Regions from separate parts of the Brevibacillus sp. HB1.3 genome, predicted to be linked through region 2. Evidence: predicted binding sites of a transcription regulator. Region 2 holds the regulator's gene; each other region holds the start of a gene.
The links. The regulator LexA, encoded in region 2, represses DNA repair genes until DNA is damaged. The targets are predictions, from matches to a motif close to CGAACATATGTTCG.

Region 1: the regulator LexA is predicted to act here: its motif matches at 2,568-2,581, upstream of recA (recombinase RecA).
Region 3: the regulator LexA is predicted to act here: its motif matches at 1,495-1,508, upstream of HPY31_RS24725 (carbohydrate kinase).

Annotation. Positions count from the first base shown of each region.
Region 1 covers NZ_JABMIT010000003.1:557,774-562,586, forward strand. Annotated here, with positions in the region: gene HPY31_RS10380 (competence/damage-inducible protein A) at 1-903, shown strand, start outside; gene HPY31_RS10385 (DEAD/DEAH box helicase) at 912-2,501, shown strand; gene recA (recombinase RecA) at 2,668-3,726, shown strand; gene HPY31_RS10395 (RecX family transcriptional regulator) at 3,796-4,437, shown strand; gene rny (ribonuclease Y) at 4,710-4,813, shown strand, end outside.
Region 2 covers NZ_JABMIT010000010.1:22,374-27,186, reverse strand. Annotated here, with positions in the region: gene HPY31_RS21310 (HelD family protein) at 1-234, opposite strand, end outside; gene crcB (fluoride efflux transporter CrcB) at 273-638, opposite strand; gene HPY31_RS21300 (DUF896 domain-containing protein) at 734-931, opposite strand; gene yneA (cell division suppressor protein YneA) at 1,008-1,343, opposite strand; gene lexA (transcriptional repressor LexA) at 1,506-2,129, shown strand; gene HPY31_RS21285 (DUF456 domain-containing protein) at 2,180-2,665, opposite strand; gene HPY31_RS21280 (DUF4269 domain-containing protein) at 2,774-3,349, shown strand; gene HPY31_RS21275 (hypothetical protein) at 3,437-4,117, shown strand; gene HPY31_RS21270 (GNAT family N-acetyltransferase) at 4,206-4,679, opposite strand.
Region 3 covers NZ_JABMIT010000013.1:157,760-162,572, forward strand. Annotated here, with positions in the region: gene HPY31_RS24720 (pseudouridine-5'-phosphate glycosidase) at 1-348, opposite strand, end outside; gene HPY31_RS24725 (carbohydrate kinase) at 352-1,452, opposite strand; gene HPY31_RS24730 (MarR family winged helix-turn-helix transcriptional regulator) at 1,645-2,091, shown strand; gene HPY31_RS24735 (FMN-dependent NADH-azoreductase) at 2,232-2,858, shown strand; gene HPY31_RS24740 (DoxX family protein) at 2,934-3,320, shown strand; gene HPY31_RS24745 (pirin family protein) at 3,375-4,148, shown strand; gene HPY31_RS24750 (cytochrome ubiquinol oxidase subunit I) at 4,312-4,813, shown strand, end outside.

The sequences.
Region 1 (4,813 bases), on a different contig from region 2:
CGTAAGCAGGCGCTGGTGCTTTCTGGCAGCCATGTATTCTCCAACGATTTCGGGATGGCGCCGGGGATGGCGATCCGTCATGACAGTAGTACGTTCGTGCTGTTGCCTGGACCACCAAGTGAGATGTATCCAATGGTAGAGAATTACGTGATGCCTTACTTGACCGATTTGCTTCCCGATAAACAAGTGTTTCATTCTCATGTACTCAGGTTCTACGGAATAGGCGAATCCGCTTTGGAGGAAAAACTGCTTGATCTGATCGAAAAGCAGGACAATCCAACGATCGCTCCATACGCCAAAGAATTCGAAGTAACGCTGCGAATTACGGCAAGAGCTGCTACAGTCGAAGAAGGGGAAACCTTGATTTTGCCTGTAGAAAAAGAAATTCTCAGCCGTGTTGGTCAGTACATGTACGGGATGGGCGAGAACTCGTCACTGCATGATGTGCTGGTTTCTGAGTTAAAAAAGAGAAATGAGACAATTGCTTGTGCAGAAAGCTGTACAGGTGGAGCGATTGCCTCGTTGATTACCTCTGTGCCAGGAAGCTCACAAGTGTTTCGTGGTGGGGTAGTCTGCTACACCAATGAAGTGAAAAATCAGCTGCTCGAAGTACCTGACTCCATTTTGCAAACGGATGGGGCGGTCAGTGAGAAAACAGCTCAATTGCTGGCTGAACATGTACGAGAAAAGCTGGGAGCTACTTACGGGATTTCTGTTACGGGAGTGGCTGGACCCGATCCTTCCGAGGGCAAGCCTGTTGGCCTTGTTTACGTGGGGATCGCGGCAGAAGGAATACCCACAGTTGTAAAAGAGCTACGCCTCGCCGGAAGAAGGCATGCAATCGTTGGGCGTGCCGCTAAATACGCGTTGTTTTATGCGTTGCAAATGCAAAAAGAAAGGTGATTTTTTTTATGACGATTTTTTCCGATTTTCCTTTACATAAATCTATTCTGCAAGCGATTCACGATATGGGCTTCGAGGAGCCATCACCGATTCAGGCAGCTTGCATTCCAAAAGTACTGGATGGCGGAGACCTGATTGGTCAAGCACAAACAGGTACTGGTAAGACTGCTGCCTTCGGGATTCCACTTGTAGAAAAGATTACGCCTGCCAATCGTGTACAAGCGATCGTGCTGACCCCAACTCGTGAGTTGGCTATTCAGGTAGCAGGAGAGCTCTTGCGTATCTCCAAATACAACAAGGTTCGTACGCTGCCAATCTATGGCGGACAATCAATCGGACATCAAATTCGTGCACTCCGCCAAGGTGTACAAATCGTTGTAGGTACCCCTGGCCGTGTCATGGACCACTTGCGTCGCAAAACATTGAAGCTGGATCACGTACATACACTCGTTTTGGATGAAGCGGATGAAATGCTGGACATGGGCTTCATCGAAGATATCGAAACGATCATCACACATATGCCGGAAGAGCGTCAAACCTTGCTATTCTCTGCGACGATGCCGCCAGAAATCAAGCGCTTGGCTACCCGTTACATGAAACAGCCGCAAACGATCGCGGTGAGCCGTGAAGAAGTAACGGCGCCATTGATCGAACAGGTATACTACAAAGTGTTTGACCGTAACAAAGTAGAGAGCCTCTGCCGTATTCTGGACAGTGAGGATGTAGAGTTGGGAATCATTTTCTGCCGTACCAAGCGTGGTGTAGATGAGTTGTCCGAAGTGCTGCAATCCCGCGGATACCTTGCGGACGGCTTGCATGGCGACTTATCACAGGCACAACGCGACAAGGTCATGAATGCATTCCGTGAGGGCTCGATTGAATTCCTGATTGCGACAGACGTAGCAGCACGCGGTATCGACGTAGGAAACGTCTCTCACGTAATCAACTACGATATTCCACAAGACTCTGAGAGCTACGTACACCGTATTGGTCGTACTGGTCGCGCAGGTCGCAAAGGAATTGCGATGACGTTGGTTACGCCTCGTGAAGTAAGACAAATGATGTTTATCCAAAAGCAGACAAAAGCACAAGTGCTCTCTCGTAATGTTCCTTCCCTGGAGGAAGTGGCTGAGCGTAAACAAGAGCAGTTGCGTGAACAGTTGACTAGCCTTTTGGAAAGCGATGCTATCGCGGATATGTATCAAAAAGTAGCGGATGCTCTCGTAGGTCAATACCCGGCTGAAAAAGTAGCAGCTGCTGCCTTGCACCTGGCATTCCACACCGAAGCAGGACAAGGGCAGGAAGCAGAAGCGTACAACTTTGGTGAGACGGGTGCCGCAAAAGGCATGGTTCGTTTCTTCCTGAACGTAGGCCGCAATGCGAACATGAAGCCACAGGACCTGGTACGAGAGATCTCTGAATCTGTGGGTATCCCAGGAAAATCAGTAGGTCGCATCGACATTTTCGAGAACTTCACGTTTGTTGAGGTTCCAGAAGAGGTAGCGGCATTCGTTTATGAGTCACTGCGTCAAACGCGCATCAACGGAAAACGAATCAATCTGGAGCCTGCAAAGCCTCGCGGAGCGAAGCGTTCCTAATTTGCGAGTATTCCAAAGCAGCCATTTCACTGGGAATAACCAGGAAATGGCTGCTTTTTTGTGATGCGAATATTTGTTCGTAAAAAATACTTGGCAAACACTTCTGTCTCGAGGTATGATGAAGACAAGCAAAACAGAAGCGAAAAATTGAAAGGGTGTGTACCATTTGTCAGATCGTCGCGCAGCTTTGGAGAGTGCATTGCGTCAAATAGAAAAGCAATTCGGAAAAGGTTCCATTATGAAGTTGGGGGAAGTATCCAACGTTCAGATTTCTACTGTATCGAGCGGAGCGCTTGCTCTTGATATCGCACTTGGTGTGGGCGGATTCCCACGTGGACGGATTATTGAGATTTACGGACCAGAGTCTTCTGGTAAAACAACCGTAGCACTTCATGCAATCGCAGAAGTGCAAAGACAAGGCGGACAGGCTGCGTTTATCGATGCTGAGCATGCCTTGGATCCGGTTTACGCTGCAAAGCTGGGTGTGAACATCGACGAATTGCTGTTGTCCCAACCAGATACGGGTGAGCAAGCTTTGGAGATCGCGGAAGCACTGGTGCGTTCTGGTGCAGTAGACATTATCGTAGTTGACTCCGTTGCGGCACTCGTGCCAAAAGCAGAGATCGAGGGCGAGATGGGAGATTCCCACGTAGGTTTGCAAGCACGCTTGATGTCCCAAGCACTCCGCAAGCTGTCTGGTGCCATCAATAAGTCCAAGACGATTGCGATCTTCATCAACCAGCTTCGCGAAAAAGTGGGAGTTATGTTCGGTAACCCGGAAACAACGCCAGGTGGACGCGCTTTGAAGTTCTACGCGAGTGTTCGTTTGGATGTTCGTAAAGCGGAATCTATCAAAGTCGGTAACGACATTCTGGGTAGCAAGACGAAGATCAAAGTTGTCAAAAACAAAGTGGCTCCACCATTTAAGGTTGCTGAAGTGGACATCATGTACGGTGAAGGTATTTCCAGAGAAGGTAGCATTCTCGACATCGGTTCTGAGATTGATGTCGTGCAAAAGAGTGGTGCTTGGTATTCCTTCAACGAAGAGCGTCTCGGCCAAGGTAGAGAAAATTCGAAGGTCTTCCTGAAGGAAAATCCGCATATTGCCTCTCAGATTGAAACAAAAGTGCGTGAATACTTCAGTCTGAACCCTGGCTCTGTTCCAGAAATTGAGCCAGAAAATGACCCAGAGCAAGATGAAGAGCCTACATTTGATCTGGAGTAATGAAGAGTGGAAGAGCAGCCTGTCGATGAGACAGGCTGTTATTTTAGCTTTGCGAAGGAGTGACTCATCATGAAGAGCGGCCTGATCACTGCCGTTCATCGAGATATCAAACAAAAGCAACGCTACCATATCGATGTAGAAGGCGAGTATGCCATTACTGTACATGAAGACATACTGGTAAAGTACAACCTGTTTAAGGGAACAGAATTAGACGAAGCTTTTTGCCGAGAAGTCCTGATAGCAGAAGAAAAGCATAAAGCGTATTTAGGAGCTTTGCGATACCTCGGCATACGCCCACGGACAAGCAGTCAGCTGCATTCATATTTGGTAGAGAAGGGATTTTCTACGCAGATTGCCGAAGAGATATGTCAGCGCTGCAAGGAACACGGCTACATCGATGATGAAGCATTTGCGAAGCAATGGGTAGACGAGCGATTGCGTTTGAAGCCGAGAAGCCCGTATATGCTGCGTATGGAGCTTACCCAGCGCGGAGTGGACAGAGCGATTGTAGAGGACGCAGTAGGTGGCGTGTCTAGGCAGGCTGAACTAGATGCTGCTCGCGCATTGATAGAGAAGAAGGTGCGACGCATAGAAGGTGCACCGAACCCCGATGAAGAACGCAAGCTGCTGTCCATGCTGATGCGCAAGGGATTCTCCCATGCGATCATTCAACAAATGCGTGAAGAATTGCGTCGTAGAAGCGATAGTTAGGGTCAACTCTATTTGCATGATCTTGACAATTCTTGTTCACAAATAATAAAATAGGTTTGTATTTACTTGGTGTATCATAACATTTTGTGATTTGCTCACTCGATGCCTATGAAACAACTGAAAAACCGTGCGAAAGCAGTACGGATTCAGCGGACCGAGTAAAATCGGTCTTGTTTTATAGCCGAATGTTCAAATGTGAGAGCACTCCATGAAAAACAAATGCTTGGAAAGCGGGGAGATGTCTTACAATAAGGAGGTGAAACGAAAAGCCTATGGATCCTATAATTACTGTTGTCATTGTGCTCGTTGCCCTGCTGATCGGCTTGGGTGCTGGCTACTTCACTCGTAAATCGATTGCCGAAGCGAAGATCTCCAG
Region 2 (4,813 bases):
CTCGTAGATTTCATCCTTCAAGAAGTCCACTCTGCCGAAATAAGGCTTCTCTCGCCCCTGATCTTCCAGGTAGCGCAAATCCTTTGCCTTTTTAGAGTTAACGACCTGTTTCACATAGTCATCAGTTGCCTCGCGAATTTCATTGCGAATCTGCTCCATTTCTTCATCAATAGCTGAAATGGTTTCATCCAGCTTTTTTTGTTCCAACTCATAATCACGATGCTGTGTACTCACCTTCATTCCCCCTCACATGTATCGTGTCTTTGAACGTATCAGGCCCATTGCCTGGCCAGCCATATTCCAACAGCACATGAAAGTAGACCGACTCCCAAACTGAGAAGGGCATATAAAGTGCCCCGCAACAGATGTCCTTCTCCCCAAAAAGTGACCACTTCCAAGGAGAAGCTAGAGAAAGTCGTAAATCCTCCCATGACACCCGTTGCAAATAAGAGATAGAGTGTTGGAGATAAAATGCCCCGTTCTTTCCCTAGCACGAACAAGATGCCAATGATCAAGGATCCACAAACATTGACGATCCAGGTTCCCCACGGCCATTCCGGCTGATTTGCGAGTAAAGACAATAGGTAGCGCACTAGAGAGCCAACTGCTCCGCCAACCGCCACAGCTATCCACGCCATCGCTTTCCCCCCTGGCAATCAAAGCGTTATGTATGTCACAGAAAAAGACACCCTAGCGTCAAGCGAGGATGTCTGTCGTATCAGTAATTGTTATCTTACTGTTTTGGCTTATTTTCTTCAAGGTCTTCCACATAACGGATGGAATCCAAATTTGCTCTCAGTGAAAGCTTAACGGCGTCAATGTACTTTTGGCGCAATGCTTTTTGCTCGAGCTTTTCCTCTTCGGTTAAACCTTCTTCGCGAGATTTTTTGACCAATTCATTAATGCGTTTAATTTCTGCGTCAGATACCACTGCTGGTTCCTCCCACTCTGTAGTAGTGCCGCTTCATTATACCATATTCGAATAATCCCGCAAGACAGCCGAACACTTACGGCATATCAGGCATGATCAGAGTCTGACCCGGGTAAATCCAGTTGCTATCCAAACCGTTCGCTTCCTTGATTTCTATGATATAGTCACGCACATCCGTATGCTGATCTGAGTAGCGAACGGCTAACGACCATAGACTATCTCCGGATTGTACGATTACTTCTATGCCTTGTGGCTCGTCCATTGGCGAAGCAGCAAACACTAGTTCGGTCAATAAGTAAAAAAAGAGAGTAAATGTAATAAGAAACAAGAGTGCTTGACCTCTCGTGATACCAAAACGAACACGACGTTCTTCTTTCTTCTCAAAACGATTACGTACTGTCGATGAATTCATGATAATGGCCTCCTTACAAACATACGTTCTGTTCTCTTGTAAGCTCATCATAAATGAGAACATATGTTCATGTCAACAACGAAACGAACTTATGTTTGTCGAACGCAAGCTCCCATGGTATAATATAGGAAAATATGTTCGAGGAATCAGGGGTGTCTTTCTATGTCAAAATTATCGAGTAGACAACAAGCCATCATCGAGTTCATACGAAAGGAAGTTCGTGATAAAGGATATCCGCCTTCTGTACGTGAAATTGGAGAGGCTGTCGGACTCGCTTCCAGCTCAACAGTACATGGTCATTTGGCACGCTTAGAGAAAAAAGGCCTCATTCGTCGAGATCCTACCAAACCTCGCGCCATCGAATTGCTTTCAGATGAAGATCGTTTTCAAGACAATTTCGAAGACTCTGTCGTCCGTGTGCCAGTAATCGGAAAAGTAACAGCTGGACAGCCCATTACAGCCATTGAGGATGTGGAAGAATACTTCCCACTTCCAGACAATATCGTGACTTCCGACAAGGTCTACATGCTGCGCGTCTCCGGGAATAGTATGATTGATGCTGGGATTCTCGACGGAGACTACGTCATTGTTCGCCAACAGCACGTAGCGAACAACGGTGACATTGTCGTAGCCATGACAGAAGAAGATGAAGCGACCGTCAAAAGATTTTTCAAAGAAAAGAACCACTTCCGTCTCCAACCGGAAAATGCCACGATGGAACCGATCATTCTGGAGCATGTCACCATTCTCGGTAAAGTCATTGGTGTCTATCGCCTCATTCACTAGTTTCCACGTAAAAAAGGACAGCCTCGGCTGTCCCTTTTGTTTTCTATATGTTATCTGGCGATAAAAAACCAGATGATCATCGTAACTTGCAAGATGACTTTTACGACCGCACTGCCCAAAAATCCAATTAGTGAGCCTACTCCCGCTTTCACTGCTCGCTCCATCGATTGCTTCTGCACCATCAACTCTACGAGAACGACGAATACGAACGGCAAGATCAGCATACCAAACGGTGGGAAGACGAAAATCCCGAGGATAATTCCGGCGGCTGCAGCTATAGACGACCACTTGGACCCCCCGTACTTTTTCACGAAGTACATGTTCGTCAGCAAGTCAGCACCGTAAAGCAGAATGCTTAGAACGACCATTCCCCACCAAAAGGATGTCGGCAATCCCGCTCCCGGATCTGCAATAAAAAAGTGATAGAGCAAAAAGCCCGCCCACAGCAAGATCGTATCAGGTAAAACGGGTAAAAAAATTCCTGCGATGCTTAACAGGAACAATAACACAACCACGACCCACAAAAGTATTTCCATCCACTACACTCCCTTCATTTAGGTATACGAGTGACTACCAATTTCGTTGCGCACTTATTCACTTTTGTCTACACTATTTTAAAAGAAAGTAGACATGGGGGTAGTTTCATGAAAAATTGGCATGATCTCTCTTACTTGAGCAGAGGAACGATGCGCCAAAAAGCGGCGTGGGAAGCGATTCAACAGACGCATATCCTGGAAGTACTAGCCGATTACCGTCCAGTGCTTGCCGGAACCATCCCATTGGACATTGATGTTGAGCAAAGCGATCTGGATATTATTTGCGAGAGTCATGATCTGAATCAGTTTGAGCAGGTTGTTCGTAAAGCGTTTGGCTGCTTAACCAGCTTTGAAGTGACACAACTCGATCTAAAAGGGATTCCCACGTGCGTTATTTCGTTTTTCACAGCTAGCTTTTGGTTTGAATTGTTTGCTCAACCAGTTGCAGTCGAAAAGCAAAATGCTTATCGTCATATGGACATCGAAGCACGATTGTTAGATATAGGGGGCTTGGATGCTTGTATACATATCAGGGCTCTGAAGCAAGACGGACTCAAAACAGAGCCTGCATTTGCTCGATACTTTCATATTCCGGGTGATGATCCGTATGAGGCCTTGTTGCAATTGGAGTCGTTGACCGAACAGGAATTACGCCAAAGAGTTCAGCTCCTACGAAAGGATTAATCTGCTAGCAGATCTATCAACTTCCTGGAATCATAAGGGGTAAACAGCGACTGGTGTTGCAACTGATCATTAAGGAGGACATCCTATATGGATTGGCTGATAGAGATACCGTTCCCCTCTGGAGAGATTCGGGTAGAAACAAGCGTCGACATCTCATTTAGGAGATTCGAGTCAAGTGGGCTTCAGGAGCCTCCAGATTTTATCCATGATATCGTCCTACAATGGGTCATCGCCCCTTTTGTTGTTCATGAGCATACTGCTTATCGGATTCCGGCCCACAACGATCCCGAAATAGAAGAGTATGCTTCCGTCAATTTCACAAGCCTGTTTACGAAAGTACGGGGAATATGCACAAATGGAAAGATGGAGGAAATCAGGCTGGAGGACTTAAAGCCGAATATAAAGAGTTCTTTTATCGAATCGGTCATACATACAAGTAAGATTGATCCTCTGGTAAGCGATTTTTACCTACAGAGAAAATGTGAGCGTAGTAATCGCCTAAACGTAAAGCTGTTCCAAATAGACAGGGATTCCTTTATCAAGCAGACTACCTACCTTCCCCAACCGGATCACAAAAGGCTCTGGGACTTTATTAGTAGACCATTCAAAACGAGTGACGAGGTCTCTATATCCCCCATGAACTGGGTGCTCAGTGACAACCTGCTAGAATCCCCCTTTCTCCTATTTCTCTCACGTTATGCAAGTGAGGTTGTTTTAACGGTGAACGAAAAAGATCAGAATGTTACTATGGTTTCATTTAAAGAGTAATCAGGGCACTCAGCTGGCCGACGTAACCAGCTTCCTGTTCTCGAGATTACCGACTTTTTGTTTTTTTGTATTCAGCTTTCGTCTCTTGTTAGCATAAACTTTTCTTCATTCTAAAATTCATTAGCTTAGTGCTTTTGCGTTCAACAATTTGCGATTTTACTACGATGTACCCTTTTCTTTCAAAAAAGGGTCTAGCGGTAATACTCGAATCGGTTTCTATTTCGATTAGACCTAATTTTTTGGCTTCAGATTCAAGTGTATCTACCAATGCTGAAGCAATTCCTTGCCCCTGACGCTCTTTATGAACAAATAATCTATCCAGGTAACCTTGTAAACTCATGTCAGAAAAGCCCACGATATAACCATTCATTTCAGCAACATAGGAAATATTACTCGTTAGAGCTTTCAACCAGACCTCTTTCCTCTGCGTCAAATCCGCGAGGGAAGCCCAAGCATTTACTTGTTCTAGCGTGTAGTCTTGCTTATTTATGGTATGTACGGTCTCATAAAATAAAGGGATGATCTGGTCAATATCCGTCTCATGAAATCTTCGAAGTAGCATTAAAACTCCCCCTATAGTATAACGTGGCTACCGAATCATGCCGGTAGCCGCGTCTCGTTTGTTTATTGTAGCATCGTTCCCCCGATAGTTTACGTTCATTTATTCATATGGATATGTATTTTTCGTTGCCTTAA
Region 3 (4,813 bases), on a different contig from region 2:
AGCCATCTCAGCTGCGATCATGGTAGCGGCTACTGTAGTCGCACCGATTTTACCGCTAGCTAAAATGTAAGCGAAGTCGCGACGGCTTACTTTTGCTACATTTTTGTTCGTCGCAAACTCTTCCAGCTCGCTGTCAGTCAAACCGATTTTGATTTTGCCGTCCATGATCCCGATCGTAGCTGGTACAGCACCGTTGTCGCGAATGATTTGCTCTACTTCTTTTGCCATTTCGATGTTTTGCGGATACGGCATACCGTGCGAAATAATCGTCGTCTCCAGCGCAACTACCGGCAGGTTGTTCTCCAGTGCGTGGCGTACTTCCTCAGTAAAGGTCAAATATTGTTTCATCTCTTATCGCTCCTTTTCGAATTGTTCTACGGCCAGTTCCAATTGTTCTGCTTTTAATAGAGGAGATACGGACTGCTCTGTTTGCAATGTCAGAGCGGATGCTGCCAATCCAAGGCGACACGCCCTCTGGAAAGACTCTCCGTTTACAATGCCATACAAGAGTCCTGACGCGAACGCATCTCCCGCACCTGTAACATCTACTACTTCTGTTGGATATGGAAGCATATGCTCCTCAACGTCCTCGGATTGATAGTAAATGCCTTCTTCGCCCAAGGTCACGATGACGTGCTTGACGCCTCGTTCCCTGATCTTGCGGCAAGCCTCGGCGCATTCTTCGATCGTCGTGATCTTCATGCCAGCCATCAGCTCGGCTTCCTCGCGATTCGGCAAAATCGCTTCTACTCCGTCCAATTGCTGTGGGAGCTTCTTTGCTTTGATGGAAGAGACCGGGTCAACGAAGAGCAGGATGTTTTCCTCCCGGCAACGTTCGATGATGTAGGCCAAGCAGTCCGCCGGAATGTTTGTATCGATGAAAACCACGTGGGCTGCTGCAATGTGCGACCATTTTTCTGCGAACATCTCTGGTGTAAGAGCATCGTAAATATCCATGTTCGCCAAGGAAACAACCATCTCGCCATCAATATCGAGAAGCGCCGTATACGTTCCTGTACGCTGTGTAGGCAGTCTCCACACTTGGCTAATGTGCACCCCGTGCTTTTTCGTCTCCTGCAAGAGCCACTCGCCTTCTTTGTCCTCGCCAACGCTGGTAATGAGGGACGTATTGCAGCCAAGACGACCGAGGTTCTCCGCGATATTCCGCGCCACCCCTCCACACGATTCCATAATCGTTACGGGATTGGATGAGTGTAGACGAACCTGTTGCTTGCCGCGTGCTTTGCGGTCCAGGTTGGCCCCACCGATACAAGCAATCATTCCTTCATCACGAAGTACATAAGCCCGTCCTTTGATTTCCCCGCGTTTGGTCAACTGTGCGATGTAGCCAGCTACCGCCGAACGTGAGATGCCAATCAGATCAGCCAGCTCCTGTTGCGTGATAAAAGGATTTTGCCGGATATGATGAAGGATCTGCATGTCTTTTTCCACGGTCATCCTCCTTTCTTCTGTTACGCTTTCACAGCTTGTTTACAAACAAAAGTTTATCACGGAGACAACTGTTTATACAAGCGTGTTTTTCATTTTATTTTTTCTAAATTTGACAAATAGGAATGCAATCATGTAGGATTATCTTAAATTAGAGATATCGAAATTTCGATGTAGATGTAAAGGAGGGTCCATATGTCTGACAAACCACTGCGAAATGATCCCCTCGATCTTTTTGTCGTTTTATCAAGGTCATACAACTGGGTTACCGCTCACTCCAATCGTCACATTCGCGAGCATGGACTAAATCCAACTGAATTCGGTGTACTAGAGGTATTATTTCATAAAGGTCCTCAACCATTGCAGCAAATTGGCGAAAAAATTTTGATCTCCAGCGGAAACATCACATACGTTGTGGACAAACTCGAAAAGAAGCAATTGCTCATTCGCAAGCCCTGTTCAGCAGACCGCCGCGTCATTTTTGCGGAACTCACTGAAAAAGGGCATCAATTTTTGTCTGAAATCTTCCCGCCTCATCAACTCGCAATTGAGAAAGCAATGGAAGGTCTCACACCAGAAGAACAGCGTCAAGCAATCGAACTGCTAAAAAAATTGGGACGCACTGCTCAAGCTACTTATTAGTAGAGCAGTCCCCGTCCCCGATCTCCAACACTATCTTTCAAAAAAGTGTTGACAAAAGATCCGATACGTAATAATCTTAAAATCAAGATTTACACATTAAAAGTTAGTGACTTACTAAACGGAAGGGGAATGAAATTTCCATGAGTAAAGTACTTTTTATTAAAGCAAACGATCGCCCAGTTGAGCAGGCTACAAGTGTAAAGCTGTACGAAGCTTTCACGAAAGCATACAAAGAATCACATCCAAATGACGAAATCGTTGAGCTGGATCTGTTTGCAGAAAACCTCCCTTATTACGGTAACGACATGCTGACTGCTATGTGGAAAGCAGGAAACGGCATCGAGCTGTCTGCTGATGAGCAAAAACGTGCTGACTTGGTTAACAAATACCTGAACCAGTTTACAACAGCTGACAAAGTCGTATTTGCTTTCCCAATGTGGAACTTCACTGTTCCTGCTGTTCTGCACTCGTACATGGATTACCTCTCCCAAGCAGGTAAAACATTCAAGTACACAGCTGAAGGTCCAGTTGGGCTGATGGGCGACAAAAAAGTAGCTCTGTTGAGCGCACGCGGTGGCGTTTATTCCGAAGGGCCTATGGCTCAGATGGAAATGGCAAACAAATACGTTCGCACGCTCCTCGGCTTCTGGGGCGTTAGCAATGTAACCGAAGTAATCGTAGAAGGTCACAACCAATTCCAAGACAAAGCAGCTGAGCTCGTTGCAGCTGGTGTAGAAAAAGCAGTAAAACTGGCGGAATCCTTCTAAGGCCCGCCAGCCTTTTTGGACAAATATCTCAAAATAAAGATATACTAATTAAAAACAATTAAGGAGAGATGAAAAGTGTTGGATACTGGATTGTTGTTGATTCGTTTGGTCATTGGTTTGACGTTTGCAGGTCATGGTACGCAGAAGTTGTTTGGTTGGTTTGGCGGTTATGGTTTGAAAGGAACAGGCGGCTGGCTGGAGTCCATCGGAGTGAAACCTGGCGTAGCGATGGCCTTTGTCGCTGGATTGTCTGAGCTCGTTGGTGGTCTGATGTTTGCCGCAGGCGTAGGTATCTGGCCAAGTGCTATTTTGCTTGCTTTCACAATGCTGGTTGCCATCTTGAAGGTACACGGTCAAAATGGATATTGGGTCACACAAAACGGATTCGAATACAACCTGACATTAATGGCAGTTGTTATTGGTGTAGCGTTGATCGGTCCAGGTGCATACATCTTGTTTTAATGGTAACTCCTTACAACCCGTAAGCCAGCAATCGTACTAAGGGAGGAACATCAGATGGAAATCCGCGTCTATACAAAGAACGAGCAAGCAAAAGGACATTTTGGCGACGGTGAAATCGTAGAGAACAAACCAATTGGCTTCCCTCATGAAGGCTCCGTTGTCAAACGGGTAGGACCACTTTTTTACTGGGCATGGGCAAAATCACTGAAGACATTTGAAATTCCGCTGCACCCTCACTCCGGCTTTGAAATTTTGTCGTATGTCCTCACAGGGACAGTCGGACATCGAGACACGCTCGGAAATCTTCAAGAGGTGTCGACAGGCGGCGCACAGATCATGCAAACCGGTTCCGGCGCGTACCATGCTGAAGAGCTTGGCAAGGATACGGAAATGTTTCAAATCTGGTTTGAACCGCATTTGGCACAAACGACGAAGCAACCACCAACTTACCATCAGTATGATCATGAGGAGTTTCCGTCTGAGGATGTTGATGGAGTGCAAGTGAAGCACATCATCGGATCGCCTGCGCCCATTCAGTTGGTTACGGATTCCTTGATGAGTGATATCACAATTCCCGCTGGAAAATCGTATGCACAAGAACTCCCGGCTGGTTATGCTCACGCAGTCGTCATAGTGGAAGGAAACGGAAGCGTTGCAGAGAAAGCAACTCTCAGCGAGAATCACACCCCAGCAACCAAAGGTGACTTTGTCGTTCTCTCCTCCGAGGAAAGCAGCACAGCCATCTACACAGCATCAACGGATGCTCCGCTCCGCCTGGTGTTGATTCAGGTACCAACTGAGGTTGATTATCCACTCTATCGTAAATAATCTACTCTTCCAAACGCCCTTATTCTATCATCAAGCACGGCCGTCACATTTTTGTGACGGTCTTTTTCGTATAAACTCCGCCTCCTCATGGGACATTAACGAGGAAATCGTTAACAATTTTTGGTGCCGATCAGAAAGGAAGTTGAACGTGGAAGATATCGTGATGACCAGAGCCATTTTCGGGACGACTATGGCCTTTCACATTATTTTTGCGACCATGGGCGTTGGTCTCCCGCTCATGATCTTGCTGGTGGAGCTCCTCTTTTGGCGGACGCGTGACCGCGATTACGAGATTATGGCCAAACGCTGGACAAAAGCGCAGGCGATCTTGCTAGGTGTCGCGATCCCCTCTGGAACGATTGCTGGGGTCCAGCTTTCCCTGCTATGGCCTGGGTTCATGGCGATTGTCGGCAAGGTGATCTCGCTGCCTTTTCAGATCGAAATATTCGCTTTCTTCGTGGAAGCCTTATTTATGTCCATCTACGTCTACGCGGCTCACCGCCTATCCCGCAACATGCGCTTGCTGAGCTTGTTTATGGTTTTGCTTGGTGCGACGGCCTCCGCGATCCTGATTACGAATGTCCACGCCTTTGAAGGCACGCCAACTGGCTTTCGGATGGTCGATGGGCAGATCGTCGACGTGGACCCCTGGAAAGCTTTTTTTA